2 regions of the Variovorax sp. PBL-E5 genome follow, and region 1 is predicted to be linked to the other one. Evidence: riboswitches for the same ligand, from Rfam matches in the RefSeq annotation. Region 1 holds a riboswitch; the other holds the start of a gene.

Region 1 (3,409 bases):
ATCGGGCTGTCGAACCAATGCAGCACGCGCAGCGCGAGCGCCGCGCAGGCCTCGCGCAGGCGCTGCTCGACCACCGCATACAGCGCGGGATCGCGCACGATACCGCCCTTGCCGACCTGCCCCGGCTGCAGCTCGAACTGCGGCTTGACCAGCATCAGCAGGTCGCCGCCCGGCGCCAGCAGCGGCACCAGCGCCGGCAGCACGAGCGTTTGCGAGATGAATGACAGATCGCCCACGATCAACCCGAAGCGCGCATCGGCGGGCGAAGACGCTGCCCAGGCCTCGGCGCCGAGCGTGCGCGCGTTGACACCTTCGACGGCGGTCACGCGCGCATCCTCGCGCAGCCGCGCATGCAACTGGCCATGGCCCACATCGACGCCGATCACGTGCTCGGCACCCTGCTGCAGCAGGCAGTCGGTGAAGCCGCCGGTCGACTGGCCGACGTCGAGGCAACGCCTGCCGCGCGGATCGATGCCCGCGGCCGCGAGTGCGCCTTCCAGCTTGAGCCCGCCGCGCGAGACGTAGCGCGCCTCGGCCGCATCGAGCAGCTCGAGTTCGGCGTCCACAGGGATCTCGTCGTGGTTCCTGGCGACCGTGCGCCAGTCCGCGCCGTCGCGCCAGCGCAGACCGCCCGCGATCAGCCGCACGGCCTGCGAGCGCGACGCGGCGAGACCGCGTTCGACGAGCAACTGATCGGCGCGCAAAGCGCTACGCGAGTGGGCGTTTCAGTAGCGGTAGGTGTCCGGCTTGTACGGGCCGTTCTTGTCGACACCGATGTAGGCCGCCTGCGCATCGGTCAGCTCGGTCAGCATCGCGCCGACCTTCTTCAGATGCAGGCGCGCGACCTTCTCGTCCAGGTGCTTGGGCAGCACGTAGACCTTGCCGGCATGGTAGGCGTCGGGCTTGGTGAACAGCTCGATCTGCGCGATGGTCTGGTTGGCGAACGACGACGACATCACGAAGCTCGGATGGCCCGTGCCGCAGCCCAGGTTCACGAGCCGGCCCTTGGCCAGCAGGATGATCTTCTTGCCATCGGGGAAGGTGATGTGGTCGACCTGCGGCTTGATCTCTTCCCATTCGTACTTCTCAAGCGAGGCGACGGCGATCTCGTTGTCGAAGTGGCCGATGTTGCAGACGATCGCCTGGTCCTTCATGGCGGCCATGTGCTCGTGGCGGATCACATCGCGGTTGCCGGTGGTGGTCACGAAGATGTCGGCCTTGTCGGCCGCGTACTCCATGGTCACGACCTTGTAGCCTTCCATCGCGGCCTGCAGCGCGTTGATCGGGTCGATCTCGGTCACCCACACCTGCGCGCTCAGTGCGCGCAGCGCTTGCGCCGAGCCCTTGCCGACGTCGCCATAGCCAGCCACGCAGGCCACCTTGCCGGCGATCATCACGTCGGTCGCGCGCTTGATGCCGTCGACCAGCGATTCGCGGCAGCCGTAGAGGTTGTCGAACTTGCTCTTGGTGACCGAGTCGTTGACGTTGATGGCGCGGAACAGCAGCGTGCCCTTGGCGCTCATCTCGTTGAGGCGGTGCACGCCGGTGGTGGTCTCCTCGGTCACGCCGATGATTTCGGCCGACTTGCGCGTGTACCAGGTTGCGTCGAGCGCGAGCTTGGCCTTGATGGCGGCGTAGAGAATGCGTTCCTCGTCGCTGGTCGGGTTGGCGAGCACGCTCTGGTCCTTCTCGGCGCGCTGGCCCAGGTGCATCAGCAGCGTGGCATCGCCGCCGTCGTCCAGGATCATGTTCGGGCCTTCGCCCTTCGAATCCTTGACGCCGAATTCGAAGATGCGGTGCGTGTAGTCCCAGTAGTCCTCGAGCGATTCGCCCTTGATCGCGAACACCGGCGTACCAGCGGCCGCGATGGCGGCGGCGGCATGGTCCTGCGTCGAGAAGATGTTGCACGAGGCCCAGCGCACGTTGGCGCCGAGCGCCTGCAGCGTCTCGATCAGCACCGCGGTCTGGATCGTCATGTGCAGCGAGCCGGTGATGCGTGCGCCCTTGAGCGGCTGGCTCTTGGCGAATTCCTCGCGGATCGCCATCAGGCCGGGCATCTCGGTCTCGGCGATGCGGATTTCCTTGCGGCCCCAGGCAGCGAGCGACAGGTCGGCGATCGCCTGATCGGCGCTGGCCACGGGAGAAGATGCGGATTTGAGAACGGCGCTCATGAAAACTCCAAAACAAGTTTGAGTGATGCCACTGCCTTCGGGGATGACCGGAGAGGGACTCACCGCGAGAACAGCGGGTGAGCGTGGTTGCGATGATGGTCCGAGCCTCACGCCTGATGGCGCTGCAACGCTCCTCGGAGCGCGCATTTTAGCGCGCCCGGATGGGCCGTGTGGTCAGCAGCGGCTCCCGGATCGGCCTGGACTGCGTCGCCCTCCCCCAAACTCCACCGCCACCATGCTGGCCGGGCGCAACGGCTTCCAGCCGCCGCCGTGAGCGCGCGGTGCCCGCGGCACGCGCGAGGGGCGCTCGGTAAAATCGCTGGTTTTGCCTCGACTGCCCGCGCCCGTGAGCGCGCATCGCGTTCACTCCCATGACCTTCGCCTCCGAAACCCGCCGCCGCCGCACCTTCGCAATCATCTCCCACCCGGACGCCGGCAAGACCACGCTGACCGAGAAGCTGCTGCTGTTCTCCGGCGCGATCCAGATCGCCGGCTCGGTCAAGGCGCGCAAGGCCACGCGGCACGCCACTTCCGACTGGATGGAGATCGAGAAGCAGCGCGGCATCTCGGTCGCCTCGTCGGTGATGCAGATGGTCTACCGCGACCACGTCATCAACCTGCTGGACACGCCCGGCCACAAGGACTTCTCCGAAGACACCTACCGCGTGCTGACCGCGGTCGATTCGGCGCTGATGGTGATCGATGCCGCCAACGGCGTCGAGGCGCAGACGCGCCGGCTGATCGAGGTCTGCCGCCAGCGCGACACACCCATCATCACCTTCGTCAACAAGATGGACCGCGAGGTGCGCGAGCCGCTCGAGCTGCTCGACGAGATCGAGCGCGAACTCGGCATGCCCTGCGTGCCGATGACATGGCCCGTCGGCCAGGGCAAGTCCTTCGGCGGCATCATCAACCTGCGCACCGAAGTGATGACCGTCTTCGAATCGGGCAGCGAGCGCCTGCCGCAGGATTTCGACGCCATGCCGCTGACCGATCGCGACGCGCTGCACAAGCGCTTCGGCCGCGAGTTCGACACCGCGATGGAAAGCATGGAACTCGCCACCGGTGCCTCGCCCACCTGGGACCGCGAGGCCTTCCTGGCCGGCAGGCAGACGCCCGTGTTCTTCGGCTCCGGCGTCAACAACTTCGGCGTGATGGAAGTGCTCGATGCATTGGTGGACCTCGCGCCGCCGCCGCAGTCGCGCACCAGCACCACGATGGTCAATCGCCAGCCGGTG
Region 2 (3,409 bases), 4.5 Mb from region 1:
TGCTTCTCGGTCTGCTGGCGCATGCCGTACCAGGTGAGCGCGGCTTCGCTGCGCGACTCGTCGGTGTAGAGCACGATGTCGTCGTCGCGCTCGGTGTTGGCGGGCCAGAAGCCGATCACGCCGCTGGCGCTGAGCCAGCGGCCTTCGATCAGGCGCTGCAGCATGCGCTTGGCATCGGCATACACGCGCACGGCCTCGGTGCCGACCACCTCGTCCTTGAGGATCGCGGGGAACGGGCCGGCGAGGTCCCAGGTCTGGAAGAACGGGCCCCAGTCGATGTACTTCGCGAGCTCGGTGAGGTCGAAGTTCTTGAACATGCGCCGGCCGATGAACTTTGGCACCGGCGGCTGGTAGGCCGACCAGTCGATGGGCGTCTTGTTGGCGCGCGCCTTGGCGATCGGCCACAGCGGCACCTGCTTCTTGTTGGCATGCTGCAGCCGCACCTTGTCGTAGTCGGCATTGATCTCGTCGATGTAGTTCGTGGCTTGCTCGGAGAGCAGCGACTGCGCGACGCTCACGCTGCGCGAGGCATCGGGCACGTAGACCACCGGGCCCTCGTAGTGCGGCGCGATCTTGACGGCGGTGTGCACGCGGCTGGTGGTGGCGCCGCCGATCAGGAGCGGGATCTTCTTGATGCGGAAATGATCGTCCTTCTGCATCTCGCCGGCGACGTACTGCATCTCCTCGAGGCTGGGCGTGATCAGGCCCGACAGGCCGACGATGTCCGCGCCCTCGACCTTGGCACGCGCGAGGATCTCGTGGCACGGGACCATGACGCCCATGTTCACCACTTCGAAGTTGTTGCACTGCAGGACCACGGTCACGATGTTCTTGCCGATGTCGTGCACGTCACCCTTGACGGTGGCGATGACGATCTTGCCCTTGGTGCGCACGTCGCGGCCCGCGGCCTCGTCCTGGCGCTTCTCTTCCTCGATGTAGGGCAGCAGGTGCGCCACCGCCTGCTTCATCACGCGCGCCGACTTCACCACCTGCGGCAGGAACATCTTGCCGGCGCCGAACAGGTCGCCGACGACGTTCATGCCGTCCATCAGCGGGCCTTCGATCACGTGCAGCGGCCGGCCGCCCTTGGCGAGGATGCCGCGGTAGGCCTCCTCGGTGTCGTCGACGATGAAGTCGGTGATGCCGTGCACCAGCGCATGCGACAGGCGCTGCTCGACCGACACCGGCTGCTCGGGCGTGCCGCGCCATTCGAGCTTCTTGCTCTCGTCCTTGGCGCCGCTCTTGGCGGTCTCGGCCACCTCGACCAGGCGCTCGCCGGCATCGGGGCGGCGGTTGAGCACCACGTCCTCGACGCGCTCGCGCAGCGTGGGCTCGAGGTCGTCGTAGACGCCGACCATGCCGGCGTTGACGATGCCCATGTCCATGCCGGCCTGGATCGCGTGAAACAGGAACACCGTGTGGATCGCCTCGCGCACCGGATCGTTGCCGCGGAAGCTGAAGCTCACGTTGCTCACGCCGCCCGACACCTTGGCGCCCGGCAGGTTCTCCTTGATCCAGCGCGTGGCGTTGATGAAGTCGACCGCGTAGTTGTTGTGCTCCTCGATGCCGGTGGCGATCGCGAAGATGTTGGGGTCGAAGACGATGTCCTCGGGCGGGAAGCCGATCTCGTCGACCAGGATGCGGTAGGCGCGCTCGCAGATCTGGATCTTGCGTTCGTAGGTGTCGGCCTGGCCTTGTTCGTCGAAGGCCATCACGACCGCCGCGGCGCCGTAGCGGCGCACCAGGCGGGCCTGGCGCTTGAATTCGTCCACGCCTTCCTTCATCGAGATCGAGTTGACGATGCCCTTGCCCTGGATGCAGCGCAGGCCGGCCTCGATCACCTCCCACTTGGAGCTGTCGACCATGATCGGCACGCGCGCCACGTCGGGCTCGCTCGCGATCAGGTTCAGGAAGCGCACCATCGCAGCCTTGCTGTCGAGCATGGCCTCGTCCATGTTGATGTCGATCACCTGCGCGCCGTTCTCGACCTGCTGGCGCGCCACCGCCAGCGCTTCCTCGAACTGGCCGTTGAGGATCATGCGCGCGAAGGCCTTCGAGCCGGTGACGTTGGTGCGCTCGCCGATGTTGACGAACAGCGTGCCTTCGCCGATCTGCACCGGCTCCAGGCCGGACAGTTTCATGGGAGGGACATCGGGAAAGGACGACATGGACGGCTCACCTGGAAAAGACATGGGTCAGGTGAGCGTCGTTGCATGGCGCGCCGTGGATACGGCCCGGGGCCCGAGCCTGACGCTCGGCAAGGCCGAGCGTTGCAACGCTCCTCGGGCAGGAGCCGCGATTTTAAAGCGATCGTCGAGCGAGGGGTATTGCCCCCTCTCCCTCTGGGAGAGGGTTGGGGTGAGGGCGCCGGACGGTGGACCCGGTCACACCAATGCAAAGGCCCATGCCCTCACCCTGCCCTCTCCCAGAGGGAGAGGAAAAGACCCTATTTCGCGGTCGGCATCACGAACTCGGCCCCCTTGCCGATGCTCTCCGGCCAGCGCTGCATGATCGACTTCTGCTTGGTATAGAAGCGCACGCCCTCCTCGCCATACGCATGCATGTCGCCGAACAGCGAGCGCTTCCAGCCGCCGAAGCCGTGCCAGGCCATCGGCACCGGGATCGGCACGTTGATGCCCACCATGCCGACCTGGATGCGGCGCGCGAACTCGCGCGCCACGTTGCCGTCGCGCGTGAAGCACGAAACGCCGTTGCCGAACTCGTGGGCATTGATCAGGTCCACCGCTTCCTTCAGGTCGTGCACCCGCATGCAGGACAGCACCGGCCCGAAGATCTCTTCCTTGTAGATGCGCATGTCGGGCGTGACCTGGTCGAACAGCGTGCCGCCCATCCAGAAGCCGGCCTCGCAGCCCTGGCCGGCGCTCTTGCCGTCGAAGCCGCGGCCGTCGACCAGCAGGCGTGCGCCTTCCTTCTCGCCCAGCGCGATGTAGCCGCTGATGCGCTCATGGGCCGCGCGCGTGACGATCGGGCCCATCTCGGCGTCGAGGTTCGTGCCATTGAGGATCTTCAATTGCTTCGCGCGCTCGACCAGGCGCGGCATGATCTGGTCGGCCGCATCGCCCACCAGCACCGCGACGCTGATCGCCATGCAGCGCTCGCCGGCCGAGCCGTAGCCCGCGCCGATCAGCGCATCGACGGTCTGGTCGATGTCGGCATCGGGCATCACCACCATGTGGTTCTTGGCGCCGCCGAGCGCCTGCACGCGCTTGCCGTGGCGCGCGCCGGTCTCGTAGATGTAGTTGGCGATCGGCGTCGAGCCGACGAAACTGATGGCGCGCACGTCGGGATGTTCCAGCAGCGCATCGACCGCCTCCTTGTCGCCCTGCACGACGTTGAAGACGCCGTCGGGCAGGCCTGCTTCCTTGAGCAGTTCGGCCATGCGCAGCGA

The links. Region 1 has a riboswitch for S-adenosylhomocysteine ahead of ahcY (adenosylhomocysteinase). Riboswitches for the same ligand answer to the same signal wherever they lie in the genome.
Region 2: linked by a shared signal. The riboswitch ahead of metH (methionine synthase) and the one ahead of ahcY (adenosylhomocysteinase) in region 1 are both predicted to bind S-adenosylhomocysteine.

What each region holds. Positions count from the first base shown of each region.
Region 1 is NZ_LR594671.1:4,736,489-4,739,897, forward strand. Features, by position in the region: gene WDLP6_RS23195 (TlyA family RNA methyltransferase) at 1-704, opposite strand, end outside; gene ahcY (adenosylhomocysteinase) at 726-2,171, opposite strand; S-adenosyl-L-homocysteine riboswitch at 2,244-2,313, opposite strand; gene WDLP6_RS23205 (peptide chain release factor 3) at 2,543-3,409, shown strand, end outside.
Region 2 is NZ_LR594671.1:195,326-198,734, reverse strand. Features, by position in the region: gene metH (methionine synthase) at 1-2,141, opposite strand, end outside; S-adenosyl-L-homocysteine riboswitch at 2,195-2,290, opposite strand; gene WDLP6_RS00970 (CoA-acylating methylmalonate-semialdehyde dehydrogenase) at 2,447-3,409, opposite strand, start outside.